Regions from separate parts of the uncultured Planococcus sp. genome, predicted to be linked through region 3. Evidence: riboswitches for the same ligand, from Rfam matches in the RefSeq annotation. Region 3 holds a riboswitch; each other region holds the start of a gene.
The links. Region 3 has a riboswitch for S-adenosylmethionine ahead of Q0785_RS00165 (methionine ABC transporter ATP-binding protein). Riboswitches for the same ligand answer to the same signal wherever they lie in the genome.

Region 1: it holds a riboswitch for S-adenosylmethionine, as region 3 does, so the genes downstream of both, Q0785_RS01165 (methionine ABC transporter ATP-binding protein) here and Q0785_RS00165 (methionine ABC transporter ATP-binding protein) in region 3, are expected to answer to the same signal.
Region 2: it holds a riboswitch for S-adenosylmethionine, as region 3 does, so the genes downstream of both, Q0785_RS02585 (bifunctional homocysteine S-methyltransferase/methylenetetrahydrofolate reductase) here and Q0785_RS00165 (methionine ABC transporter ATP-binding protein) in region 3, are expected to answer to the same signal.
Region 4: it holds a riboswitch for S-adenosylmethionine, as region 3 does, so the genes downstream of both, Q0785_RS15090 (transporter substrate-binding domain-containing protein) here and Q0785_RS00165 (methionine ABC transporter ATP-binding protein) in region 3, are expected to answer to the same signal.

What each region holds. Positions count from the first base shown of each region.
Region 1 covers NZ_CANMXD010000001.1:219,978-227,560, reverse strand. Annotated here, with positions in the region: gene Q0785_RS01170 (glycerol-3-phosphate acyltransferase) at 76-720, shown strand; SAM riboswitch class I at 842-957, shown strand; gene Q0785_RS01165 (methionine ABC transporter ATP-binding protein) at 1,096-2,127, shown strand; gene Q0785_RS01160 (methionine ABC transporter permease) at 2,117-2,767, shown strand; gene Q0785_RS01155 (MetQ/NlpA family ABC transporter substrate-binding protein) at 2,806-3,639, shown strand; gene Q0785_RS01150 (M20 family metallopeptidase) at 3,667-4,872, shown strand; gene pepT (peptidase T) at 5,128-6,345, shown strand; gene Q0785_RS01140 (STAS domain-containing protein) at 7,133-7,583, opposite strand, start outside.
Region 2 covers NZ_CANMXD010000002.1:37,788-45,370, forward strand. Annotated here, with positions in the region: gene Q0785_RS02570 (MFS transporter) at 1-241, shown strand, start outside; gene Q0785_RS02575 (hypothetical protein) at 331-918, shown strand; gene Q0785_RS02580 (DUF6544 family protein) at 1,101-1,850, shown strand; SAM riboswitch class I at 2,117-2,221, shown strand; gene Q0785_RS02585 (bifunctional homocysteine S-methyltransferase/methylenetetrahydrofolate reductase) at 2,294-4,153, shown strand; gene metH (methionine synthase) at 4,134-7,571, shown strand.
Region 3 covers NZ_CANMXD010000001.1:25,247-32,829, reverse strand. Annotated here, with positions in the region: gene Q0785_RS00195 (sensor histidine kinase) at 1-808, opposite strand, end outside; gene Q0785_RS00190 (OsmC family protein) at 947-1,396, opposite strand; gene Q0785_RS00185 (carbohydrate kinase) at 1,393-2,352, opposite strand; gene Q0785_RS00180 (GNAT family N-acetyltransferase) at 2,446-3,009, shown strand; gene Q0785_RS00175 (MetQ/NlpA family ABC transporter substrate-binding protein) at 3,121-3,951, opposite strand; gene Q0785_RS00170 (methionine ABC transporter permease) at 3,964-4,635, opposite strand; gene Q0785_RS00165 (methionine ABC transporter ATP-binding protein) at 4,625-5,638, opposite strand; SAM riboswitch class I at 5,707-5,811, opposite strand; gene Q0785_RS00160 (carbon-nitrogen family hydrolase) at 5,863-6,651, opposite strand; gene Q0785_RS00155 (pyridoxal phosphate-dependent aminotransferase) at 6,738-7,583, shown strand, end outside.
Region 4 covers NZ_CANMXD010000010.1:133,192-140,774, reverse strand. Annotated here, with positions in the region: gene Q0785_RS15115 (NAD(P)-binding oxidoreductase) at 1-284, shown strand, start outside; gene Q0785_RS15110 (nucleoside deaminase) at 355-837, shown strand; gene Q0785_RS15105 (DUF4317 domain-containing protein) at 991-2,187, shown strand; gene Q0785_RS15100 (alpha/beta fold hydrolase) at 2,531-3,298, shown strand; partial or broken gene solA (N-methyl-L-tryptophan oxidase) at 3,502-4,677, opposite strand; SAM riboswitch class I at 4,992-5,096, shown strand; gene Q0785_RS15090 (transporter substrate-binding domain-containing protein) at 5,365-6,180, shown strand; gene Q0785_RS15085 (amino acid ABC transporter permease) at 6,202-6,924, shown strand; gene Q0785_RS15080 (amino acid ABC transporter ATP-binding protein) at 6,921-7,583, shown strand, end outside.

The DNA of each region.
Region 1 (7,583 bases), 190 kb from region 3:
AAGTCCATTAGTCAAAAAATTTTGAAACCTTGTCCTGCTTCAAACGTTATCTTTTAAGGTAGAGGAGGAATTGGCATGTTTATCTGGATGTTGCTATTATTTATTATCTGTTATGTAATCGGCTGTTTTCATGGATCACTTGCAGCTCAGGCTCTATCAGGGGTCAACGTCAAAAAGGAAGGTGTAAAAAATTCCGGGGCTTCCAATGCAGCCATCGTACTGGGATGGAAATATGGTTTGCTTGTCGCTTTCATCGATATTTCTAAAGGCTTTGCTGCTGTTGCAGGCTTACGTCTTTTGCTGGATTCCAGCAGTCTTTCTCCTGAAATGATCTGGACCCTGTTGTTCATCGCAGGTGCCGGCGTAATTTTCGGCCATAACTTTCCGTTCTATATGAATTTCAATGGCGGCAAAGGCACGGCTTCTGTAATTGGCGTCATGCTGGCCCTCGATTGGAAGCTTGGACTGGTCGGACTGCTCTTGCTCATCGGCGTTTCGCTCGCCACCGATTATTTGGTCATTGGCGTACTGGTGCTTTACGCGGTTTATTTTATGATTGCTTTCGGTCCTGCTGTTGGACCATGGCCATTACTCACAGCCTTGGCTTTATTCGCAATGGCGGTATGGAAGCATAGCGAAAACATTATTCGAATAAAGAATGGAAGCGAGAGCAAAGTATCCTCCATCTTTAAGAAGAAGCCTTCAACCCCTATAAAGTAAAGGAGTTTAACTAATTATTGCTTTCATTTGAAAGATTGTGAAATAAATATCATAATTCTTCTTGACATTTTTGTTATTTCACCATAAAGTAGGAATCACGAATCGAATAGCATACATCACTTTCTTATCAAGAGAAACCGAGGGACAGGCCCTGAGACGTTTCGGCAGCAGATTTGTTTAACCGCAAAAACTGTGCCAACTCCTGCAAATGCCATTTGCGCATTTGGAAGATGAGAATTAGATGGTTTCAACAGGAGCCTTCTTTTTTCTTATGGATAAGAAAAAAGGGGGCTCTTTTTTGTCCATTATCTCAGAAGAATGTGAGACACCATCGATTTGATAAGACCCATTACAGCATGAGGAGGTTCAATCACCATGATTCAATTCGAAGGCGTCGCAAAGACTTATCAATCAGGAAAACAGGAAATCCATGCCTTGAACGGCATTGACCTGACCGTCGAAACCGGCGAAATTTATGGAGTCATCGGCTTTAGCGGAGCCGGAAAAAGTTCACTGATCCGCACTGTGAATCTGCTCGAACGTCCTTCTGCAGGACGCGTATTGATTCAAGGAAAAGATATATCCACTTTATCCAGCAAGGAGATCCGCACCATCCGAAAAGATATCGGCATGATTTTCCAGCATTTCAACTTGCTGAATTCAAAAACGGTTTACCATAACGTCGCTATGCCACTCTTGCTTGCCAAGACACCAAAAGCAGATATTGAAAAACAGGTAACCGACCTGCTCGACTTTGTCGGTCTTGCTGACCAGGCGCAAAAATACCCGGATCAGCTGTCAGGCGGACAGAAACAACGGATCGGCATTGCCCGGGCGCTTGCTACTAATCCATCTGTTCTGCTGTGCGACGAAGCAACTTCGGCACTTGATCCGCAAACGACTAAATCGATTTTGGACCTGCTTCGCAAAATCAATAAGGAATACAACATCACCATTCTGCTCATCACTCACGAAATGGGCGTCATCCGGGAAATCTGCGACAAAGTGGCTGTGCTTGAAGCAGGGAAAGTCATCGAGCAGGGCAGCGTCTTCGATATTTTCTCGAATCCGCAGCAACCAACCACTCAACGGTTTGTCCGCTCCGTCATGAACGACGAACTTCCTGATTCGCTGCTGGCACAAATTCAGGATGCTAAAAGCGATAATGCCATCTACCGCCTCCAGTTTACCGGCACTTCCGTCGGCAAACCGTTCATGTCCCGAGTATCACGCGATTTCAAAGTTGATTTGAATGTGCTGTTCGGCAACATCACCGAGCTGCAAGGCGTCCCGTACGGCAACCTGATCGTGGAATTTTCCGGCGAGCCCAGTGAAATCGAATTGGCTTTGTCCTCCATCCGAGAAAGTGAAATCCATGTAGAGGAGGTCAATAATTATGTCAGTTAACTATGAACAGATCATAGAAGCTCTATGGGAAACCATTTACATGACCGGCGCAGCATTCGGCTTTTCCCTTTTGATCGGCTTTCCGCTCGGCATCCTGCTGGTGGTCACCCGCAAAGGCCATTTGCTGGAAAATGAACCGGTCTCCAAAATGTTGAATATCGTCATCAATATTTTCCGCTCGGTTCCGTTCATCATTTTAATGGTTGCCATCATCCCATTGACCCGCCTGATTGTCGGCACGTCCATCGGAACAGCAGCCGCCATCGTTCCACTTGTCTTTTACGCCGGCCCCTATATTGCACGGCTAATTGAAAACTCATTATTGGAAGTTGATAAAGGCGTTATCGAAGCGGCTCAGGCGATGGGTGCCTCGCCGATGCAGATCATTTTCCGCTTCCTGATTCCGGAAGCTTTAAGCTCTTTAGTTCTCGCATTGACGATAGCAGTGGTCGGCCTGATCGGTGCATCCGCCATGGCAGGTGCCATCGGAGGCGGCGGGCTTGGCGACTTGGCCATCACATACGGCTACCAACGCTTTGATACGCTCGTCATGTTCATTACCGTAGCGATTCTTGTAGTGCTGGTGCAGGGTGTTCAATCTCTTGGAAATGTATTGTCAAGAACCGTACGGCGCAACTAAAAAATAAAAACAACATAGAAAAACTGGAGGAATTACTCATGAAAAAACTTACAGCGACAGCATTACTTTCACTATCAGCCTTACTTTTAGCAGCCTGCGGAGACGACAGCAGTTCCGATGGCAACACGAAAGTGACACTTGGCATCAGCGGTTCCGATACAACCATCTGGGATTATATTGGCGATAAAGCCGAAAAAGAAGGCATCGACCTCGAAATCCAAACTTTCTCTGATTATGTGGCACCAAACTTGGCGCTTGCCGAAGGCGAACTCGACTTGAATGCTTTCCAGACCATTTCTTATTTTGATGAATTTGTTACAGAGCACGACATCGATATCGTACCGATCGGTTCCACCGTCATTGCACCGATGGGCTTGTACTCCGATAAATATGAATCCATCGATGAAATTCCCGAAGGTTCACAGATCGCAATGCCGAATGAAGCAACCAATATGGGGCGTGCCCTTCTACTGCTTGATGAAGCCGGACTGATCACCCTTTCTGAAGATGCTGGACTTACTGGCACAGCAGAAGACATCATCGAGAATCCGAAAAACATTGAAATTATGCCGATGGTATCCGGCCATACGCCGCGCGCTATGCCAGATGTTGCCGGTTCGGTCATCAACAACGGCGTTGCAGTGGATGCTGGCTTAAATCCGACTGATGATCCGATTGCCCGTGAAAGCGAAACAGCCAAACCTTACATCAACTTGATTGCCGCAAACGCTGAAGAGGCGGATAACGAAGCCTACCTGAAAATTGTTGAATTGTATCAGGAAGAAGACACTGCTGAATTCATCATCGAACATACAAAAGGCGGTCAAATCCCTACCGTTGTAACAGTTGACGAACTGGTCGATTACCAATAAAACGAACCCAACTTAGGAGGAGTTCCAATGACATTTATCAAGGAAGCAGCACAGTCCATTTCCCAGTCCATCGATTCCGGAAGCGAGACCTATATTGAAACAAGCCAGGCGATCCACGCAAACCCGGAAATCGGCAACCAAGAGATTTTCGCCAGTTCTTTATTGATCAAACGGCTTGAAGACGCTGGGTTTAAGGTCGACAAAAGTGTCGCCGGCCATTATACCGCTTTTTTTGCCACCAAAGAAAGTACACTTCCTGGACCGACAATCGCTTATCTTGCTGAGTATGATGCACTTCCCGGAATTGGACATGCCTGCGGCCATAATATCATTGGAACGACCAGTATTGCTGCGGCCATCGCGTTGGCGGAAACTTTAGACTCAACAGGCGGACGTGTGGTCGTGCTTGGAACTCCTGCAGAAGAAGGAGGGCCGAATGGCAGTGCCAAAGGCAGCTTCGTTAAACATGGGTTGCTTGAGGGCATTGACGCCGCTTTGATGCTTCATCCTTCCGGAAATTCAGCTGTCACCGGGCCTTCTCTTGCTGTCGACCCATTGGAATTTCACTTTTACGGAAAACCAGCACATGCGGCAGGATCTCCTGAAGAAGGCATCAATGCCTTGGATGCCGTTCTGCAGCTTTTCAACAGCATCAATGCCCTGCGCCAGCAATTGCCATCGGATGCACGAGTCCATGGAATCATCACTCATGGAGGCGATGCGCCGAATATCATTCCGGAATACGCTTCTGCCCGTTTCTATATCCGCGGAGACTCATGGAAGAAAACATCCGATACTGCCCGCAAAATTAGGGCTATCGCGGAAGGCGCTGCTCATGCAACTGGCGCGACAGTGAAAATCGAACGCTTCCAGAATGAAGTGCGTGATTTGGTCATCACCCCTGCATTGGATGCCGTTGTCCGCAGCGAACTTGAATCATTGGGTGAAACAGTGGCTGATTCCCGCATCTCCGGCCTCGGTTCTACAGATGCCGGCAATATCAGCTATGAAGTTCCAACTGCCCATGGGTATATCAAAATCGGTCCGGAAAGTCTGGTTGCCCACACTGCCGAATTCCGCGAAGCCGCAAAATCAGCTCACGGCAATGATGCGTTGATCAAAGGCGCCAAAGCCTTGGCCAATACCGGTTACCGCCTGCTGACAGAACCTGAACTTCTGGAACGAGTGAAAGCAGCACATGCTGATGCCGTTAAAGCTAAACAGCAAAATTGATGAAGCGATGCCCTAACCTGGGCATCGCTTTTTTAACTGGAATTTTCATCATTTTCCTGCTTCGTGCTAAAATACTACTATATAAGTTGAACTGATGTGTTTCATAGTCCATAGGCCGCAAGTCGATCAGGAAGTTAGTGAATATCTATGAACTTACACCAAGTTAGTTAGATAATTTCTTAGTGCCGGTGCGGCGTATATAAATTTTGATCCTAAAATTCAACTTATATAGAACAAATTCAAGGGGGATTACATATGTTGGAGACTTTAATCGAACGGCTTGTCCGTTATGCAAAAATCGATACGCAATCTGATGCAAACAGTGAGATTACACCTTCTACAGCCGGACAATGGGACCTGTTGCGTGAATTGGAACAGGAAATGAAGGCTATCGGCCTGACGGATGTCGGCATGGACGATGCGGGGTATCTATTCGGCACATTGCCGGCAAATACCGAACGGAATATCCCGGTAATCGGCTTTCTGGCGCACGTCGATACCGCAACAGACTTCACTGGTAAAAACGTGAACCCAAAGCGCATCAACAATTATAATGGACAGGATATCCCGTTGAACGACAGCATCACGATGACTGTGTCGGATTTTCCTGCCTTGAAAAATTATGCAGGTCATACCTTGATTACCACAGACGGCACAACACTTCTCGGGGCAGACAATAAAGCCGGTATCGCCGAAATCATGACGGCCATGGAATATTTGAATGCACATCCCGAAATCGAACATGGGAAAATTCGTGTTGCGTTTACACCAGATGAAGAAATCGGCCGCGGCCCCCATAAATTCGATGTTGAGCGCTTTGGCGCTGCGTATGCCTATACCATGGACGGTGGCCCTCTTGGCGAATTGCAGTATGAAAGCTTTAACGCAGCCAGCGGCAAATTAACCGTTCAAGGCAAGAGCGTGCATCCAGGATCAGCAAAAGACAAAATGGTCAATGCCCAAACGGTCGCCATTCAATTCCAGGAGGAAATGCCGAAGAGCGAAGTACCTGAACTGACAGAGGGTTATGAAGGCTTCATCCATCTGAATAATTTCAACGGCAATATTGAAACCGCGGAATTGACCTATATCATCCGTGATTTCGATAAAGCGAAATTCGAGGACAAGAAGCGGCATATGCAGGCGGTTGCCGAGAAACTCCAGCAGCAGTACGGCGAACAGGCTGTCATCTTGGAAATCGAAGACCAATACTATAATATGCGCGAAAAGATTGAACCCGTCATGGAAATCGTCGACAATGCAGAGCGTGCGATGAACAGCTTGGGAATAGAACCGAATATCGTTCCCGTGCGCGGCGGTACGGATGGTTCCCAATTATCTTATATGGGAATGCCCACACCGAATATTTTCACAGGCGGCGAAAACTACCACGGAAAATACGAATTCATCTCTGCTGAAAATATGGAAAAAGCCACACAAGTCATTATTGAAATTGTAAAATCCGCCAAGTAAGTTGGCATCGTATACAAAAAGGCGTATTGGACTGGGTCCAATACGCCTGAGCTTGTAGGCAAAAGAATATTGATGTTATTTAAAGAATGAATATATTTCATCCTGTTTATACTGGAACCTGCGCTTCAGGCGGACGCTTTCCACGGGCTCGCGCCGAACTAACTCGGACTGGCGCCCGAGTGGATTTCGGCACTTCGTCGCTTCGCTGCTCCCGCAGGAGTCGCCGCCTGGTGCTCCGGATCCTTGAGTGAAGGTTCTACCAGATTTGTAGAGACTACATTTCCTGATATCGACTAGCAAGCTTCTCTCTTTGATTGAAGCAACACGCTCCCAAACGGGCTGGCCACGAAGACTCCTGTGGGACAGCGAGAGCTGAAGACCCCGCAGGAACGCAGTGACGAGGAGGCTGAAGCTGAGCCCATGGAAAGCGAAGTGGCCGGACCGGTTGGGGATTATGCACCGCTATATATTTTGGTCAGACTTTGTCTACAGTCTGAGGCGTATTGGACTGGGTCCAATACGCCTTTTGATTTAGAGTAAAAAATTTTTGTTTGCAGCGTTTTTCTTGTTGTCCATCCTCTACGGCCCGACTATGCGGCAAAGTGCACCGCTTCGCCGGTCTGCCTTATGCCCGGCAGAACTACACGGGGCGCTTGCGCTTTTCTTTGTCCAGACTCCAGCGCCCAGCTCTTTGGGTCATAAGCCACTCTGGCTATGCGGCTGAAGTAACGCCGCTTCGCCAGTGCGTCTTATGCCCGGCAGAGCTACACGGGCGCTTGCGCTTTTCTTACATAATGCTTCTCCCGTTTTGCGCCAGGGCATAGTGGATGCCGTGCTGCAAAGTTTGGAAACATTGAAATTTCGATAAGTTGATGGCTGAGTCCGTAATGGTCATACTCATTCCCGCTGAGATCCCCACCAGAATGGTTTGTGTACCAATCAGCGATGCAGTTGAGCCTAATTTTTCGATCAGCATTGCGGCATGCTGTGTAAAGTTGGTGTTTATTCCCGTCAAATCCAGTATTAAATACTTGGCTTTGTGTTTTGGCATGTTCTCCAGTGTTTTCACCAACAGCTCTTCCGCGCGGGCTTCATCATAAGTTCCCAACAACGGAACGACGACGATATCTTCAAGGACCGGAATGAGCGGAGATGAGATTTCTTTGATCATTTCATTCAGTTCCTGTGTTTTTTCATCCACTAATCGTTCAAGCTCATTGATCTTTTCCGCTTCTTTC
Region 2 (7,583 bases), on a different contig from region 3:
AGCCCAGTTTTCAGCAGCGGTGACGGAATTTGCGGAGGCTCCTTACCTGGGGACAGCTTTGACGTTTCAGATGTGCATCGGATTTTTGGTCACAATTTTTTCGATCAACTTGATTCCTGTTGTGCAAAGCTTGATCGGGTGGGAATGGGTGTTTATTTTGCTGAGTATCGGTCCTGCATTAGGCATAGTCTCCATGGTGAAATTCAGCCTATACGAAACAGCGGGAAGAAGCGAAAAGTAGGTTTTTGTGGATAAAAAGAACTATCATTTTTCGATAATTATGATTATGATAGAAATAATATAATTGCTGGATGCAAAGGGGATAGCGGAATGAATTGGTTGCCGAAGAGAAAAAATAAGGTAGCAGCTTTCTGGGAATGGTTTGCAGACAATAAAGAAGCATTCTTTGAATTGGACGATTCTGGCCGAGGGAAACTTTTCAGCCAATTGGAAAAGAAGTTGCAGAAGGTTAACCGGCATCTGGCATTTGAACTCAGTGAGATTCTGGTGGATGGGAAGCGGGAATTCATCATCAGTGCGGATGGCATGGTGGAGGCTTTTGACGATGTCATCGAGTTGGTCGGCCAGGCACCTGAGCTCGATTCTTTTGCCATCATCGCCTTTCGGCAAAAGCAGGACGAAGAGGTTTCCATTGAATATGGCGATATTGAATTGGCATGGGATGATATCTTCTGCACATTTGAAAAAGAAAGCAATAGCGATGAAGTCAACTTGATCCTGTACATAAAAGGCTTTACCGAAGAAAATGAAGATGAATTCATCTCCGCTTCTTTTATTCTGCTGGATACCATCATCGGAGAATACAATGCAGGAATGCGCATCGGGGAAATCGAATTCGTCAGCTATAATGGCCAGCCTGATTTGCTGCCAGTAAAGGAATTGCAGAGCCTTTTTTGATTTGAATGAACTTCATGAATTCCGAAGTTCGGCTGCTGCATTCGAATTGAAAACCAGTCAGGAAGAATTCTTCCTGACTGGTTTTTTGCTTTAACATGACTGAAATTTCTTTGTCCATAATTTATCATCATTGCGCTTTATTTATTAAGATAAAAGGTATAGTGAGTAAAGGGGTGGTCGTAATGGAGGGAAAAGGAACACAGAAAATAGAATCCGGCTTTGCGGCTCGGAACATACTTACAGCGGAAATGACTGGATCACTTCCATCGCCTGTCCAGAATTGGCTTAAAGCAATTGGGGCGGTCGGCCATGAAAAAATCGATTCCGTGAAGCTCAAACAATCGGGAATGATGAAATTGAAACCCGAACAGAAAACGTGGACCGCTTCCGAAGCGGAACAAATCAGCTTCACGGATCCGCCTGCTTTTCATTGGTCAGTGAAGATGAAAATGAGGAAAGGCCTGACGGTGACGGGTAAAGACAGCTTTCAGGAAGGCAAGGCGGATATGCGCATCAAACTTGCCGGCATTCTGCCGATTTCCAGATCAGACGACAATGAAAAGACGAATGAGTCGGCTCTGCAGCGCTACTTGATGGAGCTGGCCTGGTATCCGTCGGCGGCGCTCAGTCTGTTCATTTCCTGGCAGGAAGTGGATGCATATTCCGCAACGGCGACCATGAATTATGGCGTTCTGACCGGTTCCGCGACTTACTTCTTTGATGAGCATTACGAGCTGCTGAAAGTGGAGGCCTGGCGCTATAAAGAAAGTGGAGAAGATGCGCGTCCGCTGCTATGCACAGGGAGCATCAACGAGCACAAACAGGTGGATGGATTGAAGGTGCCGGTGGACATGGAGATCAGCTGGGAGTTGGAAGAAGGAACGTTCGCCTGGTATAAATTTCAGGCGCATGATTTTCAGTTCAATACTTGAAACCGTGAGTGAGGAATCCGAAATGAAAATGCAAACATATTCTAGATCAATGCGAAGAACACGGAAATTCCCCTTCTTTATACAGATCCTAGCCCGGAATTTCGAAGCCTTTTTTTAGGAGAAAATGGTACAGGGAGCTGTTTTTTTCGTTTTATTTAGGGATTGTGAAAAAAATCACAGAAATTTCATTGTTTTTTGACAGATCGCCTTGACCTGCCCATCAGATACAGGTACCATATTTAGAATACTTAAAACAGAATAGTGAATTCTTATCAAGAGAAGTTGAGGGACTGGCCCTATGAAACTTCAGCAACCAGCCGAAAGGTCAGGTGCTAAATCCAGCAGGCAAGTCATTGTCTGGCAGATGAAAAGGAACGAGTTTGATATCGTAAAGCCTTCTTTTTCATGAAGGCTTTTTTTGTATATATGGGAGGTTGAAGAGGATGGGTTTATTAGACGAGTTGAAGACCAGGATTTTGACGGCAGATGGGGCCATGGGAACCTTGCTGTATTCGTACGGCATCGAGTATTGCAACGAGGAACTGAATTTGCAGCGGCCGGAAGTGATTGAGAAGATCCACCTGGATTACATTAAAGCCGGAGCGGATATCATCCAGACCAATACGTACGGAGCGAACGCAGCCAAGCTTGCGCGCTACGGTCTGGAAGAACAGGTCGCGGATATCAATAGAGCCGCAATCGACATCGCCAAACGTGCGGCAGCGCCCGGTGGCCAATTTGTATTCGGGACTATCGGAGGCATCCGTGGAATCCGCAAAAGCGATGCCACATTGCAGGAAATCATTGCGATGGTCGATCAACAGGCCAGCCATTTGCTTGCCGGAAATCCTGATGGCCTATTGCTGGAAACTTATTACGATTTCGAAGAACTCGCGGAAACGGTCAAGCACCTGAAAGGAATCACTGATACACCACTGATTGCCCAAGTTTCCATGCACGACCCGGGGATTCTGCAAAACGGTATGTCTTTGAATGACGCGCTGCATCAACTGGAGGCGCTTGGAGCCGATATTGTCGGCGTCAACTGCCGTCTTGGGCCGCACCATACCATTCAGGCTTTTGATGAAGTCACCTTGCCTGAAAAAGCGTTTCTGTCTGCTTATCCGAATGCCAGCCTGCTGGATGTGGAAGATGGACGGATCGTCTATGAATCGGAAGCGGATTATTTCGGACGGGCTGCTTTGTTATTGAGGGAAGAAGGTGTCCGATTGATCGGCGGCTGCTGCGGCACGACGCCGAAGCATATTGAAGCGGTGAAAAAACACCTAGGCCAATTGCCTCCGATCGTCCATAAGGAAGTCACCGAAAGGAAACCGATTGTCATCCGTGAAGCGGAAGCGTTGGAAGTTAAGCCGCTCCATGAAAAAGCCAAAACGGAACGGACCATCATCGTGGAGTTGGATACACCGCGCCATTTGGATACCACCAAATTCCTGGAGGGCTCTGCCGCTTTGAATGATGCTGGAGTGGACGCCATAACGATGGCGGACAATTCACTGGCATCGCCGCGCATCAGCAATATGGCGATGGGATCGATCCTCAAGCATAAGCAGGATATTCGGGCGCTTGCCCATATCACCTGCCGCGACCGAAACCTGATCGGACTGCAATCGCATTTGATGGGGCTCGATGCGCTCGGAATCCATGATATACTCGCCGTGACGGGCGATCCGACCAAAGTCGGTGATTTCCCGGGAGCGACCAGCGTCTATGACGTGTCGAGCATGGAATTGATCCAGCTGATCAAAAAGCTCAATGAAGGCATTTCATTTTCCGGCAAGCCGTTGCGGAAAAAAGCCAACTTCTCGGTAGCGGCGGCATTCAATCCGAATGTCCGTGTACTGGACCGGGCAGTGGCAAGACTTGATAAGAAAATTGAAAGCGGTGCGGATTATTTCATTTCGCAGCCGGTATATACAAAAGAGAAAATCGTTGAGATCCACGAAGCGACCAAACATCTGGATACGCCGATTTTTATCGGGGTAATGCCGTTGACCAGCATCCGCAGTGCGGAATTCCTGCACAATGAAGTGCCGGGCATCAAACTGTCGGAAGATGCCCTGGAGCGCATGCGCGCATGCGGGGAAGACAAAGAACGTGCTACTGCGGAAGGCATCCAGATTGCGAAGGAATTGATCGATACGGCGGCGGAGCTATTCCATGGCATCTACCTGATTACGCCGTTTGTCCGTTACGACATGACCGTAGAATTGATTCGTTATATCAGACAACTAGATCAACAGAAAGAGAGCGATGCCAGCCATGCCCAAACATCTTATTGAACAACAACTGGAAAAGAGAATATTGATCATCGACGGAGCTATGGGAACGATGATCCAAAACGCCGATCTTTCCGCTGAAGATTTTGGTGGAGATGAATTCGACGGCTGCAACGAATATTTGAATATTGTCCGTCCGGAGGTTATTGAAGACATTCATACAGCTTATCTGGAAGCGGGAGCTGATATTCTTTGCACCAATACGTTCGGTGGAACGCCGATCGTGTTGGATGAGTATGGAATCGGGAACCAGGCAGCAGAAATCAACCGGCTCGGGGTGGAAATCGCCAAAAAAGCGGCTGCTGCTTTTTCAACGCCGGAATGGCCGCGTTTTGTGGCGGGTGCTATCGGGCCGACGACGAAAACATTGTCGGTTACTGGCGGTGCCACATTCGATGAAATGCTGGAAAACTTTTATGTGCAAGCCAAGGCATTGATTGAAGGCGGAGCGGACTTGATCCTTTTAGAGACGAGCCAGGACATGTTGAATGTCAAAGCAGCGACGATCGGCATCAAACAAGCCTTTGAAGAAACCGGAATCGAATTGCCGATCATGGTGTCCGGAACCATCGAACCGATGGGTACTACGCTTGCGGGCCAAAGCATCGAGGCGTTTTATATCTCGATCGAACACGTTAAACCGTTATCGGTCGGCTTGAATTGTGCCACCGGACCTGAATTCATGACGGACCATATCCGTTCGCTGTCTGAGCTGTCGGACGGCTACGTCAGTTGTTACCCGAACGCGGGTCTGCCGGACGAAGACGGGCATTACCACGAAACGCCGGAATCCCTTGCGAAAAAACTGCGGGGCTTTGCCGATAAAGGATGGTTGAATGTAGTGGGCGGCTGTTGCGGAACAACACCTGCACATATCAAGGCAGTCCGTGAAGCCATGGAAGGCCTGGCGCCAAGAAAACCGGATCCTGTCGATCATGGCCATGTCGTGTCAGGCATTGAAGCCCTGCAATACGATGAAACCATGCGTCCCCTTTTCATCGGAGAGCGGACCAATGTCATCGGTTCCCGTAAATTCAAACGGCTGATCATTGATGGCCAATTTGAAGAGGCATCTGAAATTGCCCGTGCACAAGTAAAGAATGGTGCGCATGTCATCGACATCTGTCTGGCAAACCCGGACCGTGACGAAGTGGAAGACATGACCAATTTCATGAAAGAAGTCGTCAAAAAAGTCAAAGTGCCGCTCGTCATCGACTCCACTGATGAAGAAGTCATCGAAGTGGCGCTGAAATATTCGCAAGGGAAAGCCATCATCAACTCGATCAACCTCGAAGACGGGGAAGAGCGTTTTGATGCGGTGATGCCGCTCGTGAAAAAATACGGCGCAGCAGTTGTCGTCGGAACAATCGATGAGCCAGGCATGGCGGTTACGCGTGAGCGGAAACTGGAAATTGCCCAACGTTCGTATGATCTACTGGTCAATAAATGGGGGCTGGCACCGGAAGATATCATTTTCGATCCGCTGGTATTCCCGGTCGGTACAGGAGATCAGCAGTATATCGGATCGGCTGTGGAAACCATCGAAGGAATCCGCCTGATCAAAGAAAAAATGCCGCGCGCTTTGACCATCCTGGGCGTCAGCAACGTGTCATTCGGCTTGCCGCCGGTGGGCCGTGAAGTGTTGAATGCGGTCTATCTATACCATTGCACACAGGCAGGCTTGGATTATGCGATCGTCAACACGGAAAAACTGGAGCGTTATGCATCGATTCCAAAACAGGAAATCGATATGGCCAATGAATTGCTGTTTACGACGACAGATAAAACCTTGGCTGATTTTACGGCTTTCTATCGCGACAAGAAAAAAGAGAAGACTGAAGACGACATCCCGAAAACGGTGCCTGACCGTTTGGCTTATTACATTATAGAAGGAACTAAAGAAGGCCTGATTCCGGATCTGGAAAAGGCGCTGGAAATGTACGATGAACCGCTGGATGTCATCAATGGACCTTTAATGAAAGGGATGGCCGAAGTTGGCCGGTTGTTCAACGACAACCAATTGATTGTCGCCGAAGTGCTGCAAAGTGCCGGCGTCATGAAAGCGGCGGTTTCATTCCTTGAACAATTCATGGAGAAGAAAGAAGACGACTCCGGAAAAGGTAAAATCGTACTGGCTACGGTGAAAGGCGATGTCCATGACATCGGCAAAAACCTGGTTGAGATCATCTTGAGCAATAACGGCTTTAAAGTAATCGATGTCGGCATAAAAGTGTCGCCGGCGACATTGATCGAAGTCATCCGGAAAGAAAAGCCGGATATGATCGGCCTATCAGGTTTGCTGGTCAAGTCAGCGAAGCAAATGGTCATCACCGCGCAGGATTTCAAGGAAGCGGGCATTGATGTGCCGATTTTGGTTGGCGGCGCGGCGTTATCACGACGCTTTACGGAAACCAAGATTTCAGCGGAATACGACGGACCGGTCATCTACGCGAAAGACGCCATGCAAGGGCTGGACCTGGCCAACCGCCTGCAAAGCGGGGCTGGCAAAGCCGAGCTCTTGCTGGAACTGGATGCCCAGCAGGAAAAACGCCAGGCTTCCGAAGCGGTGCGCGCAGCCAAACCGGCTGTCGCAGTTGCCGAGAAGCCGGTCAAGACGGTCCGTGAAGATGTACCTGTCTTTGTACCGAACGACTTGCGGCGCCATGTGCTGAAGGATTATTCGGTGGCGCATCTGTATCCATACGTCAATATGCGCACCTTGATCGGCCATCACCTTGGGCTGAAAGGCTATAGTGATAAAACCTTGGCGCAGGGCGATCCGCGTGCTGTGCAACTGCATGAAATGGCAACTGATTTCCTGGGTTCCGGGTTGTTGAAGCCATCCGGCCTTTATCAGTTTTTCCCAGCTCAAAGCGACGGCGATGATGTCATCATCTACGATCCGAAAGACGCTAAAACGGAAATCGAACGTTTCACGTTCCCACGCCAATCGGCTCCGCCATTCCTGTGCCTGTCTGATTACCTAAAGTCGGTGGACAGCGGCGAAATGGATTATGTAGCCTTTATGCAGGTGACAGCAGGATTCGGAGTACGGGACGAAGCGACGCGTTTGAAAGAGCAGGGCAAATTCCTGGAAAGCCATGCCCTCCAAGCGACAGCACTGGAATTGGCTGAAGGCTTTGCCGAACGCATCCATCAGGAAATCCGCGACCAATGGGGTTTCCCGGACGCAACGGACTTCTCGATGCGTGATCGTTTTGCAGCAAAATACCAAGGACAGCGTTTCTCCTTCGGCTATCCGGCTTGTCCGAACCTAGAGGACCAGGCAAAACTATTCAATCTCATCAAGCCTGAAGACATCGGCGTCCATCTGACAGAAGAATACATGATGGATCCGGAAGCATCGGTATCGGCAATGGTTTTCGCCCATCCGGATGCACGGTATTTTATTGTGGATTAATGAGGAAAAGCG
Region 3 (7,583 bases):
GCAGAGCTTCCTTCATCTTTGACTGAGGGATAGCTTCGGTAATATCGGAATTGATCGAAGCTTGCGTAAGCCCCAGCATTCTTTCTGCAGATTGATTGATTTCTGTGATTTTCCCTTGATTATCAATGGCAATCACGCCTTCTACAATTGAAGAAAGCAAAGCTTCACGGTCCCGGTACATTGCCGCTATTTCACGCGGTTCAAGTCCCATCGTGTCTTTTCTGATGTTCTTTGCCAGCAGGATGCTGCCGATAATCCCGATCGCCAAAGCCAGCAATACAAACTGCAGCAGTTCCAGAGTTTTTCCAATAATGATCTGTTGGATATCTTCCATCAAATAGCCAACCGAAACCAATCCCACCACATTTCCGGTGCCATCGAAAATCGGGGCTTTCCCCCTTAAGCTTGGTCCCAGCGAGCCCCGGGCTTCAGATGTGTAGAATTCGGCATTTACCAACGCACGGTCATTGTCGCCGCCTACCATCAACTGACCGATTTGAGAAGGATTCGGGTGGGAATACCGAATTCCAGCACGATTGCCGACTACGATAAATTCTGCCCCGACTTGCTTTCTCATGTACTCAGCTAAGGGTTGGATGGTTGCTTCGGGATTTTCATCATCCATCGCTTCAACGATACTTGGCATGAGGGAGATGCCGATGGCGGTTTCCAATGCGCGCGTCCCAACATTTTCTTTGGTGTCACCAATTTCGTTATAGATGACAATTCCACCAAAAATAATGGTGACGAATAAAATCAATGACATACTTAATAAAATTATTTTCGCTTGAAGCGATAAATTCCCCATAGTCCATACCCCTAAAAATACTGAATTTTTAATATTTGTAGTCTATCACATTTCGTGCAAAGAAAAAGTCCGTTTTAGAAACAACTTAACCAAAAAACCTCCATCCTCTAGTGATCGGATGAAGGTTTTTGAAGCAATTCAGTTTTCCGTTCTGATATCCGCCTGCAATTCGATTTCTACATTGCCTTTAATGGCACGTGTAATCATGCAGGAGCTTTCGGCTTTTTCCGCCAGCTTCTGTGCCAATGCCAAATCTTTTTCGGAAGCATCGGCTTTCAGGACCACTTGTGGTTTATGGATGATGCGCTTATAAGTGATGACACCTTTCTCCACTTCCACAATGCCTTCCGATTCCATGGTCAAGGATTGCTTTTCCAATTTGCTGCGCTCCATCATAGCAGCGAGCGTAATGATATAGCAGGTAGCTGCAGCACCCAGCAGCATTTCATCGGGATTCGTGCCGATTCCCGGCCCTTCCATTTCCGGCGGAATCGAAATCCTGGTTTTTAGCCCGCCGACTTCAATATCACCTACATCGTTGCGGAGGCCTGGCCAATCCGCTTTCAAATGAAAACTATGCAATGTCATAAGATCTCTCCTCCTGGATTACTGGTTGTCGCCATTTCCGCTAGACGCGGCATCGCGGTCAAAGCTCCTGCTTTTGTCGCACAAAGCGCTCCTAGCTTATTGCCGAAATCGGCACAGGCAATGACTTCCTGCTTTGTTTCAGGCAAGCCCCGCAGATGGACGTGGCGGATGACGCCAGCCATAAAGGCATCACCCGCGCCTGTAGTGTCCACCGGCTGCACGGGGAGAACCGGTATATGATGAATTTGATTTTGAAAAACCGCATGGGTGCCATTTTCACCATCCGTCACAAACACCAGCGGGATCGCATGACGGGCCAAGCGCGAAACTCCTTCTTCAAGCGAGTCCGTTTCCATCAAAAAAGCAAGCTCGGCAGTTGTCAGCTTGACGATGTCCGCCAATGGGAGAAAATCGAGTACGGTTTTACGGCAATGTTCTTCGCTTTCCCAGCGCAACGGCCGAATATTGACATCGTATGAACACAAAACGTCATGCTCTTTTGACAGTTCAAGAGCTCTTCGGGTTGTGGTTCTCGCTTCCGGATGGAAAAGAGTACCGGAGCAGAAATGAAAAATACTTGCCTTTTCAAAAGCTTCCTTCCGAAGTTCATGGCTCCTTACTTGCAGGTCTGGCGTTTCATTGACATAGTCCGCGAATATGCGATCGAATTCAGGAGTCAGATGAATATACACACCGCTTACCCGCTTTTCCGGTACCTGTATGGCGTGTGTCAAATCCACCCCTTCCTTCAACAGCTCGTTCCGTACAAAAGCCGAGGTTTCGTCATCTCCTGTGATGGTGATGAATCCTGAAGGAAGACCCAATCGGCTGACGCCTGCAGCTACATTCACTGTAGCGCCTCCGAGGTGGCGGTTGAATGAATCATTGCTGGCAGTTGCCGCTATATAATCTACAAATGCATCTCCGTATGTCAGGACATGCTTGGTATTTCCCATCGTATCGCCTCCTTCGTGTTAAAGGGCTCTTTCATTGATATACTATTATTTCAGTCAATGCAGACTTAATGCAAGCAAAAGGAGTAGATCATGATGAATATCAGCATCCGACAAGCGCAACCAGAAGATGCAGGGAAAATAGCACCCCTCATCATCAATGCAATCGGCGAAATCGCTGACCATATGACAGCGCAGAAAGAGCCGCAAGCTGTACTGAAAAAAGTCGAAGACATGATTCGCGGTGAACATACTCGCCACAGTCACCGCTATACGTATACAGCTATTGTGAATGGAGAGATTGCGGGCGCGTTGGTGCTTTATCACGGCAATCAAGCTGAAACCCTGGATCGTTATTTGATTGAACAACTGAAAAGCGAAGGCCACGAGCGGACAATCGAACCCGAAGCCCACCTGGACGAATGGTATATCGATACCGTCTCAGTCGATCCCGCCTGCCAGGGGCATGGCATCGGCTCCAAGCTATTCGAATTTGCAGAGGAACTGGTTCATTCTCAAGGAGGGGGTAAACTTTCTTTGAACGTCGACATCGGCAAAGAAGGTGCCATCCGTCTCTATAAACGCCTCGGCTATTCCATTTCCGAACCATGGACCATCATCGGCGAACCTTTCCACCACATGGTCAAGACAGTTTACTGAAAGCATTATTTGATAGTGAAAACTTTTTTAAATATATAATTCTTAAACTCAACTTATATAGACAAAAGCCGCTCCAGATTTTCTCGGGAGCGGCTTTCTGTCTAGGAAATATTATTCAGCCATCCATTCCGGCTTGCCGAAACCTTCAAACTCTTCATCAATTACAGCTTCAAATTCATCAGATTCCACAATTTCCACTAAGTCAGCAGCCAATTCACTGTCTTCATTTTCAGCATTGACCGCTACAACATTGCGGTATTGGTCAGGCATGTTCTCAAGGGCCAACGCGTCAAGCAGATCCATCTCCGCAGCTATTGCAAAGTTTCCAGGTACAGCTGCCAAATCAGAGCCGTCCACTGCACGAGGCAACTGGCCCGCTTCAATTGGCTGGAACTCCAGATTTTTCGTATTCGTAACGACATCTCTTTCCGAAGCCTGCAGAACTTCCGCTTCCGGATCCAGTTCAACCAAGCCTTCATCCTGAAGCATCAAAAGTGCACGTGCCCCGTTTACCGGATCGTTTGGAATTGCGATGGTCGCTCCATCTTCCACAGCTTCCAAGGAATCGTATTGGTTTGAATAGATGCCCATAGGCGCTGTCGGCACTGTAATCAATGCAGACAAGTCCATACCGTTCTCTTGTTCGAAGTTTTCCAGGTAAATCGTATGCTGGAACAGATTGGCATCGATATCTCCGCCATCAAGTGCCACGTTCGGCTGAATGTAATCGCTGAATTCGACCAGTTCCACTGTATAGCCTTTTTCCTCTAAACCAGGCACAATCGCCTTGCTCAGCATATCGCTGTATGGACCTGCAGTAGCTCCTAATTTAATTTCCTTTGAAGCTTCTTCTGTCGTTCCTGCAGAGTCGCTTTCTTCCCCGCCGCCGCATGCTGCTAGAACTAATGCACTCGCCGCTAAAATAAATCCTAATTTCTTCATGTCATTCTCCCCTTATCGTTTATCGATTGCTTTCGCTGTATAATCTCCTGCCTGCTGAATCAATTGGACCAGCACAATCAAAATGACGACTGTGACGATCATGATGGTGTTGTCGTACCGGTAATAGCCGAAACGGATGGCCAGATCTCCGATGCCTCCGCCACCTACCACGCCAGCCATCGCCGAGTAGGCGACCAAGCTGATGATGGTCAATGTCACACCTTGGATAATGCTCGCTTTCGCTTCAGGCAAAAGAACGTCTTTAATGATCATCCATGGAGTTGCACCCACTGCAATCGCTGCTTCGATGACGCCTTTATCAATTTCACGGAGTGAGTTTTCCACAATCCGTGCGAAAAATGGAATGGCGGCAACCGATAAAGATACACTGGCCGCAATCGGACCGATCGTCGTTCCTGTGATCAATTTCGTCAACGGGATGAGTGCCACCAATAGAATGATGAATGGAATGGAACGCACGATGTTGACAATAAAGCCGATCACCGCATTGACCGGCCGATTTTCAAGAAACAGCCCGCGGTCTGTAATGAATAACAAGATTCCAAGTGGCAGCCCAACAATCAGCGCGACAGCTAAAGAAATTCCGATCATCGTCAATGTTTGAAAGAAGGCCGTCTGTATTTCCGGCCACAATTCGATAATCCGTCCCCATTCAATGCCCATTCGGAATCACCTCCACAATTGCTGATCTGCTTTCCATATACTTCAATGCGTCCATAACCGCAGTAGAAGTTCCTTTCAACTCCATGATAAAAATACCGAGAGGCTGTTCCTGAATGTACTCGATCGCTCCGTGTAAAAAGTTCCCTTTTACCGGGTAATTCTGCAGCATATCGGAAATCACGCCTTCTCCTGCCACGCCGCCTTTGAACAGTACTTTCACCAGCGTGCCTGTAAATTCGCTTAAAATATGCTCTGGTACATTGAACGATACGACACTGGATATGAATTCCTTGGTCAATTCCTTTTGTGGATCTGCAAAAATATCATATACTTGACCTTCTTCGATGACGCGTCCCCCTTGCATGACGGCCATGCGGTCACAGATTTCCTTGACGACATTCATTTCATGCGTGATGAGGACAATCGTGATATCCAATTTACGGTTGATGTCTTTCAGTAAACGCAAAATGGATAAAGTCGTATTGGGGTCAAGGGCGGATGTAGCTTCATCGCACAGCAGTACGGCCGGATTGTTGGCAAGTGCCCGTGCGATGCCGACGCGCTGTTTTTGCCCGCCGCTCAATTGTGCCGGATAAACATCCCGCTTGTCGGATAAACCGACCATTTCGAGCAGCTCTTCCACCCGGGTTTTAATGTTTTTTGCAGGAGTTCCTGCTGCCCGAAGCGCAAAAGCGATATTGTCGTAAACCGTCTTTTGGCTGATCAGATAAAAATGCTGGAAAATCATTCCGATTTTCAACCGGGCTTTTCTCAGCTGATCTCCGTTCAGTTGGGTTAAATCGTTGCCATCTACCGTTACACTGCCAGAGGTCGGCCGTTCCAGCAGGTTGATGCATCGGATCAGCGAGCTTTTTCCGGCACCAGAATAGCCGACGATTCCGAAAATCTCGCCTTTTCCGATATCCAATGAAACATTGTCTACTCCGGTGACTGTGCCATGCTTAGTTGTGTAGGTCTTCGTCAATTTCTCGATCTGTATCATAGCGTCCTCCCGGCAATAAAAAGATGCCTCTTTCATCAAGAAAGAGACATCGAAAATTTTAGTTTCTCGACTTATCTTCCAGAACATTTGCATGTTCTGTTGGATTTGGCACCTTCCCAATCGGGGGTTGCCGGACGTCATAGGGCCTATCCCTCAGTCTCTCTTGATAAGTTTACGTTATTTGATTAAATTTTATGTTACAGGCATTAATTACGAGTGTCAATCTACTTTTTGAATTTTTCGTACAATTTATCGCGGCGGTCTTCAAAAACCGGTATCCGATTCCGGACTTCTTCCACTTCATCCAAATCGATATCGACGTAAGCGACACCTTCGTCTTTCTTCATGTCGAGACGGACTTCTCCCCATGGAGCAATTGCCATCGTGCTTCCCCCGAACTCGTTGTTTGGATCGCTGCCGATGCGGTTTACTGCCACAATAAAGCATTGGTTCTCGATCGCTCGCGCCTGCAGCAGGATGCGCCAATGATCAATTCGTGCCTCCGGCCATTCAGCTGATACAAAAATTAGTTTTGCGCCATTCAATGCCTGCGCGCGAATCCATTCAGGGAAACGGATATCGTAGCAGATGACTCCCCCGTAAACGGTATTTTCCAATTCGAATGTGCCCAGTGAATCTCCTTCTTCAAGATGGATATGCTCATCCATCAAGCAAAAGCGATGTGCTTTATCATATTCCGAAATAAGCTCTCCGTTTTTGTCGACGACATACATCGTGTTATAGAAACCACCGTTCTTTTTCGTCGAAACAGATCCACCGACAATATTGACCTTGTATTCTTTCGCAAAACTCTTCAGCAACTCCACGGTCCGGTTCGTGCTGTCTGCAAGTGTGTCAAGCTCTGTCAATGCGTATCCCGTATTCCACATTTCGGGCAGGACAATCGTTTCCGCTCCACCTTCGGCCGCTTCCTTCAAATAGTCCATGACCCGCTGATAATTCAGTTCCGGTTCTCCAAAAGCGATATCCATCTGAACGCATGCAATTTTCATATGTTTCTCCTCCACTAGACAAGTTACCTACAACTCTATAAGATTTGGGGTAGATGTGCAATTATTTCGAAAACAAGGAGAATTATATGGAATTTTCAAATCGCCTGCAAAACCTGCCTACACAATTTTTCGCTTCATTGGTTGCTAAAACGAGTAAGGCCATCACCGAAGGACGCGACGTCATCAACCTTGGCCAGGGCAATCCTGACCAGCCGACGCCCGACCATATCATCAAGGCACTGCAAACCGCAGTGGCTGATCCAAAAACACATAAGTATTCCCCTTTTCGCGGCATTTCCGATCTGCGACAGGCTGCAGTGGATTTCTACAAACGCGAATACGGCGTGGACATCGACCCTGACCTTGAAGTAGCCATTCTGGCTGGAACAAAAATCGGGCTTGTCGAATTGCCGCTGGCCTTGTTGAATCCACAGGATCTCCTCCTGCTGCCGGACCCTGGCTATCCGGATTACCTGTCCGGGGCTCCGCTCGCCGATATCGACTACGAGCTGATGCGGCTGAATCCTGAAAATGGCTATTTGCCGGATTATAGTGAAGTGCCTGAATCTGTTCGCTCCCAAGCTAAGCTGATGTACTTGAACTACCCGAACAACCCAACAGGCGCAGTGGCGAATAAAGCTTTCTTTGATGAAACTGTCGCTTTTGCAAAAGACAACGGCATTGCCGTCGTCCATGATTTCGCTTATGGCGCAGTTGGTTTCGAAGGAAAGAAACCGGTGAGCTTCCTGCAATCCGAAGGGGCCAAAGAAGTCGGCATCGAGATGTATACTTTATCTAAAACGTATAATATGGCCGGCTGGCGCATTGGATTTGCAGTCGGACATTCGAAAATGATCGAAGCCCTGAACCTGATCCAGGATCATCTATTCGCTGGCCTGTTTCCAGCCGTCCAGTTGGCTGCAGCCGAAGCT
Region 4 (7,583 bases), on a different contig from region 3:
ACGAACTGCCGGGCATAAGCGGGAAGCTGATGATGGGCATCCTTAAGAATGCACTGAAGGATCACAGGGCCGCGACTGATTACATTGAAGCCCATGGACTGCATTACACAATTGTTCGGCCGATGGGGTTAACGAATGGTCCGTTTTCAGGCAAGTACAGAGAAGCGGCGGAGGGTGTACCGGAAAAATCGAAGTCCATCTCACGTGCGGACGTTGCCCATTTCATCCTAAAAGCCCTGAATGACAAGAAGTATGAAACCACCTCGATTGGAATTGCAAATTAAATTAGTGTAAACTACTGCGGAATTCAACAAAATCCGTAATAAAGCACAGCACACGAAGGAGGAGTCGACAATGATCAGCGAAACAGATTTAAAGCATTTGCGGCGATGTGTGGAGTTGGCGGAAACTGCATTAGGGAAAGGTGATCAGCCGTTCGGTTCCGTACTTGTTTCGGCTGCGGGAGACGTTCTGTTTGAAGACCATAACCATGTGGCAGGGGGCGACCATACCCAGCATCCGGAGTTTGCGATCGCGAGGTGGGCGGCCAATAATTTGTCTCCTGAAGAAAGAAGCAAAGCGACAGTTTATACGTCAGGGGAACATTGCCCGATGTGTGCAGCGGCTCACGGGTTGGTCGGCTTGGGAAGAATCGTGTATGCAAGCTCATCTGAACAATTGGCTGGTTGGCGAAGCGAAATGGGCGCCGCGCCATCGCGTGTGCGGAATCTGCCTATACAAGAAGTGATCAAGGATGCAGCGGTAGACGGGCCGGTTCCTGAACTGGCAGAGCGGGTCCATCAACTTCACCGGCGGTTACAGGAAGAGAGCCGTTAAACGGATTGTGACATTAACTTGAGTAGTAGCTCTATTTCTTTCTTTGCCTTAAATATTGTTATAATAACAGAGTGTCAAAAGCTGACCAGAGCTTTGGATGCTCTTTTTTTGTGCATCACACGGATTTTATTAGCCAGGGAGTTGGAATTGAAAATGAACAAAAAAGATATAGCAGATATCCGCAAACGATTTAAACTGGATACCGACTTATTGAAGATCGCTGAGATCTACAACATCTACATCCAACAGGAAAGTACAGAGATCTATCACGAGGAGAGCCGCTCGTTTGCCATGTTGGACCGCGAGCAGCAGGAATTGTTTTTCGATAACTTTAAAAAGGTATTGGGCGGAAAGCTGGATGCCAAGATGTTCGAAGTGAAATTCCAGCCGCAAGAAGAGGGACAGGCGGACCACACGCAGAAGCTGCTGTATGAAGGGCTTCAGGCAGCAGAAGTTGCTGAGTGGAAAGAGAATATGCAGCGCATCGCCTTGAAGATGGTGGAGGAACGCCCCTATGAAAAGGACATGGTGGTCACGTTCATCCGCGGAAATTACTCTAAGACGACGAGACGCCAGCCCGACGAAACGGAAATCGACATGCGGGATGAAGTCTATACGACTTCGTTTATCCTTTGCAGTATGAACCAAACCGAATTGCCGAAAAGTTCGCTGGTCTTTGATTTTGTCGAAAAGGAGTATAAGGCAAATGTGCTGGTCGACCCCGTCATTAAACTAAGCTCGCCGATCGGTGGGTTTCTGTTCCCGAGTTTTACGGATAACGCCGCAGACATCCATCACATCCTGTACGCGGCGGGCAAAGCCAATAAACCGGACTTCCAGTTTATCGAGAATGTCTTGAATGGTGATGAAATTGTTACGGCCGAGGAAGAGAAAGCGGTATTCGAAGAAATTGTCAAAGCCGTTATTGGCGGCGATGAAGTGAATTCAAGAACGCTCGCCGGTGTATACGACGAAATCAACCAGATGCTGGTTGTGGCACAAGAAAGTGAAGACGACGAAGAAAGTGCGCCGATTTTGAACACGACTGAGATTACACGTGTGTTGAAGGCAAGCGGCGTAAAAGATGTCAGTGCGGAAAAAGTGGAGCGGGCATTCCAACAAGTGGTGGAAGACAAGACCTATGAGATGAAAGCAAGCCATATCGTGCCGAGCTATGCGTCCAAATCCATTAAAATCAGCACGAAAGTCGCGAATATTGCGATCAGTCCCCAAGACTTACGATACGTCAAAGAAGTCAATTACAACGGCAAACGCTGTATCTTGATTGAAGTGGAAGAAGACACGATGATTGAAGGGTTCAAGCTGCTTGCGGAAGAAGAGTTGGAATAGAGGATAATGGATCCTCTCTTTGTTCTTATCCAGTGCATGGATCATGAGGATCAGAAAGGATATTGATTTTGATATTCTTGAAAGATTTGTTATGGCTGAAAAGAGTCTTTCCTTCATCAATTAGGAAGAGACTCTTTTTTTTAATGTTCTGGACATAATGGTCATTTGATGGAAGACTCATCTATTCAGCGAAAGTCCGACAAATATGTGGCCTCAAAAGTAGGTGGTTTTAAAACCTAGTTGACAAGTAGGTTTTAAATATAGTCTAATGTGAATAAGCTTTTTTGCATGAGCACCACACCACAATAGCGCATAGATTTAGAGCAGGCAGAGGAGGATTCAAATGGTTCATGAATATCCGGTCAACCCACAAGCTGAATCATTTTTTCTGAGAGGAAATAGCACGGGAGTTTTATTGTGCCACGGCTTTTTAGGCACGCCGCAAAGTGTAAAGGAGTTGGGTGAGGCAATTGCTGCCCATGACTATACAGTCTCTTGTCCACGGCTTCCTGGCCACGGTACGCATTTCAAAGACCTCGAACAGTTTGTCTGCGGCGATTGGTTTGCGCGGATAGAAGAGGCTTATAACGAGCTGAAACAGACATGTTCCAGCGTTATCGTCATCGGTCAATCGATGGGCGGGACCTTGAGCTTGGATTTGGCCAGCCGCCATCCTGACATTCAAGGAATTGTCCTGATCAATCCGGCGATTGATATCCCTGCATTTGAAACATTCCGCGACCAGCCGTCCTCCGCTTATGTCACCGAAGGGCAGCCGGACATCAAAAAAGAGGATGCAGTAGAAATCACTTATGAGCAGGCACCAGTCAAAGCGTATCACCAATTATTGAAGTATATGGACGCCGTCGATGCTAAGCTTGCAGATGTGCGCTGTCCGATCGTCTGTTTCCAATCGCTTGAAGATCATGTTGTACCACCGGGCAATACGGATTATATTCTCAGTAGGGTCCAATCAGAGAGTATGCAAAAATACGAATTGCACAATTCCTATCACATTGCTTCCATGGATCATGAACTGGATTTTATTGTCGGAAAAGCCATTCAGTTTGTCGAAGAAACACTCCCCTTACTAGTGGGTGAAAAGCTTTAGAGCTTAGTCGGGGTGAACTTAAGAACTTTCATATTGTAACCTGCTGCTGTCGCTCAGTTAATTGTTTAATAGAAAGCGAGCCAAATGATTGAGACATTGTATAAAAAGGATTCTTTCGGGCCATTCGGGCCTGTAAGGATCCCTTTTTACTTTCTGGCAAAGAATATAAGCGCATTTCTGATAATAAAAGAGGAAAGGGGGAACTACAATAATTTGGTTGGGTTGGGTGTTTTGGATCCTAATCCAAATCTATTGAGAGCAAATATAGAGATATCCAACTCGCTCTCTCCCGCTAAAGCCATTTGGCTCAATACTTCCCCCATCACACTACCAAACTTAAAGCCGTGTCCCGAGAAGCCGCAGGCGAAAATGACACGATGATCTTCGGGATGGAAATCGACGATAAAATCATTGTCACTTGAAAGTGTATACAAGCAAGTTTTGCTCTGCTTCAGTTTCCCGTTAGCACGGGGCAGATAGAGTTCAAGACCTTGTCTCAAATCACCTTCATCTGAATCGTATAATCCGAAATTCTGTTTCAGGAGATTGGGGTCTATGGCATGTCCTCCATCTGATCTTCCGATTTTAATCCCGGAACCATCCAAGCTTGGGAATCCATAAAATTTCTTCCCATTGTCCTCAGCATAAAAGGAAGGAAAGTCAGCAGCGTCATACAGGTCAGAAGGTGCTTCAAACCAACCGACTACTTTACGGGTGGGCTGGACAGGGAGGTTTAAATCAGGCAGCAGTTTTGCTGCCCATGCACCTGCAGTGACGATTATTTTCCTGGCATAATATGTCGTATGCTCGGTAGAGATTTTTATCCCGTTCTCATCATTGGGATCAATGTGATGGACAGGTGTATTTGTTACAAGCTGGGCGCCGTGCTCAATGGCTTTTTCTTTATACGCCCGAATGGCATTTTCACTGTAGATGATTCCCGATTCTTTTTCAAAGCAGCCGACAAAATGATCCGGCACAGAAAACCCGGGCCATCTTTCGTTAATTTCAATGCCGCTCATTAGCTCTAACGGAAGGTTATGCTTCTGTGCAGCAGAAATTGTTTCCTGAAGAAAAGGGGACTCTTTGGGGCCAAAACCGATGACACCGGTTTTTTCGAAAACTTTGTAGCCGGTTTGCTGCTCCAGCTCTTCTCACAATTGCTGTGCGCGTTTCACTAATGTAACGTATTGTCTCCCTTCGCCGTAAGCATGGCGGATCAAGCGGGTATCGCCGTGATGGCTGCCATAGATATGCGGAGGATCAAAGGCATCGATCAAAACAATTTTCACATTTTGCTGTGCCAAAAAAGCGCCGGCAGCCATTCCCATTGTTCCAGCACCAATTATTGCGACATCATAAATAGTTTCTTTGTTCATTTTTTCACTCCGATCTTCCTCGATAGTAAGGTGGTTTTAAAATGCCGGTTCGTGTAAAAAATAAGGGTGAATTATTACTAGATGGTATGGAAGACGTGAGTGATTGTCAATCGTCCATTATGCGCTTCACTCGTTAAATTATTTCAACGGGAATTCAGAAACTGGGAGACAATCTGCAATGGAGCTCCATTCGTTGGGTATAAACGCCCGTTTTGTGCAAAAAAATTTTGAGTAAATTCGAAATAGAATAAAAATGTATTTGACATGAGAGCCAATGTCAAATACTATCGTTAATATGAAAAAAAAAATTAAATAACTTATCAAGAGAGACTGAGGGACAGGCCCTGTGAAGTCCAGCAACCATCATTTTTATGAGAGGTGCTAATTCCTGCAGAGTGTTTTATTCTGAGAGATAAGAATTTGGCTGAAACCTCTTTCCTATTGGAAGAGGTTTTTTTGTTTCCAAAGGGCGATTGCAAAAATGATTTTCTTGAAAAGTAGAAAAAGGAGGTTTTCGGTGACTTGGAAATATGCAAAAGAAAAAGGATGACCCCATGTATGGATAAGCAACTAGTCCTTTGCCGGCAGTAATGTCTTTACATTCAGCTTACATAGCAAGAAAAATTGGCTTTTGCCTTTCCCCATCAAATTGACTTACGGCTTGTTGCCTAAAAAAGGAGCATGAAAATGAAAAGAAAACATTATGTATTGAGTTCACTGTTTTTATCACTGGGTGTAATCGGGGCATTAAGCGGATGCTCGTCGGAAGAAGCGACAAGTTCTACGGGCGATCAAGTGGTTGTGGTAGGAACGCAAAATGATTATCCGCCTTTCGCTTTTGCGGATGACACCAATGAACTGACAGGGTATGACGTTGAAATGGTAAAAGCAATCGATGAAAAATTGGATGGTTATACATTCGAATTTGTCGCCGTTCCGTGGGATAGCATGTTTCTTGCACTCGAATCCAATAAGGTTCAGGCAATCGCAGACCAAGTAGCGAAAACACCTGAACGCCAGGAAAAGTACTTGTTCACCGATGAATCCTATTTTGCAGCGGAAACAGTCATTGCGGTGAAAACCGGAAGAGAAGACATCCAGACTGTAGAGGATTTAGAAGGAAAGGCGGTTGGCGCTTTAGCGGGGGATTCCTATACGCTGTTGCTGGAGGAATACAACGAAACAGCAGATACGCCCATTGAGTTGAAATACAGCGAAAGTGGAAACCCTTCGGAAATTTTGCAGGACGTGCAAAATGGCCGTGTCGATGCCTACGTGAATGATCCGATTATGATGAATGCGGTATTGGAAAAAAACGATTTAGGGGTAGAAATTGTAGGGCAGCCTTTGGTGAATGATGACATGGGAATTGTGTTGAAGAATGGGGAAGAAGGCGAAAAATTAAAATCCTTAATCGATCCCATCCTGAAAGAACTGAAAGAAGATGGCACCTTAGCGGATCTGTCGATCAAATGGACTGGCGGAGAATATATCCCTGAATAGGTTTGTGGAAGGAAAGAGACAATGGAAAATCTACTGGATATACAATTTTTAATCGAAAGTTTTCCTGCTATTATTTCACGGCTACCGATTACCATCGGGATAGCTGTCGGCTCATTGGTTTTGAGTTTATTCATCGGGGTTTTTACCGCATTGATCAAAATATACAAGGTTCCGGTATTAAGTGTGGTTTCATCGATATACATCTCTTTTGTCAGAGGAACTCCTTTACTGGTCCAAATCTATTTGGTGTTTTATGGAATACCGAAGATCATCTACTATCTACAGATTGAATACGGCTGGCTTCAGTCCGCCGACGTCAACAGTATACCGCCCGAAGTATATGCGCTACTGGCATTTTCCATTAATCTGGGTGCTTATTTGTCCGAGACGATCCGGTCAGCGATCGAATCGGTTGATCGGGGACAATTTGAAGCTGCAAAAGCAATCGGGATGAAGCCTACACAAATGATGCTTCAAATCATTTTCCCGCAGGCGCTGGCAGTCGCAATCCCGAACCTGGGAAATATGTTCATCAGCACGATCAAAGACACGTCGCTTGTTTTCATCATTGGCGTCGTGGACATTATGGGGCAAGCCAAAATTCTTGGGTCCCGCGGTTTGGCATTTTTTGAAGTATACATTGCGGTATCCATCGTCTACTGGATCCTTTGCATAATAGTAGAGCGATTGCTGGTGAAAATCGAGAAGCGGGCACGCAGATATGAAAGAGGGATTGCCTCATGATTAAATTGGAAAATATACATAAATATTACGACAGCCACCATGTGCTAAAGGGAATCAATATAAGTGTCAATAAAGGCGAGGTTGTTTCTATTTTGGGACCAAGCGGATCAGGCAAGTCAACACTGTTGCGCTGCATCAATTTCCTGGAAAAGCCGACGAGCGGAATAGTGGAAATCGGCGGCAACCGAGTGGACGTTGAATCAGCCAGCAAGTCGGATGTCTTTGCTTTGAGAACGTCGACCGGGATGGTCTTTCAGCAATACAATCTGTTTAAAAATTTGACCGTGCTGCAAAATGTGATGATCGGATTAACCAGCGTCAAGCAACTGAAGAAAGACGAAGCGAAAAAGAAGAGCTTGGAAATTCTCGAAAAGGTGGGCTTGTCGAATAAGCTAAGCCATTACCCGGTGCAACTATCGGGTGGCCAGCAGCAACGGGTGGGCATTGCTCGGGCACTTGCGCTTAATCCGGAAGTTTTATTGTTTGATGAACCGACTTCTTCTCTGGACCCAGAGCTGGTTGATGAAGTTTTGGCGACAATCAGAAGTGTGGCAGACACAGGAAAAACGATGTTTATCGTTACCCATGAGCTGAACTTTGCGCGTGAAATCTCGGATCGTGTCATTTTCATGGAAGACGGTGTCATCATCGAAGAAGGC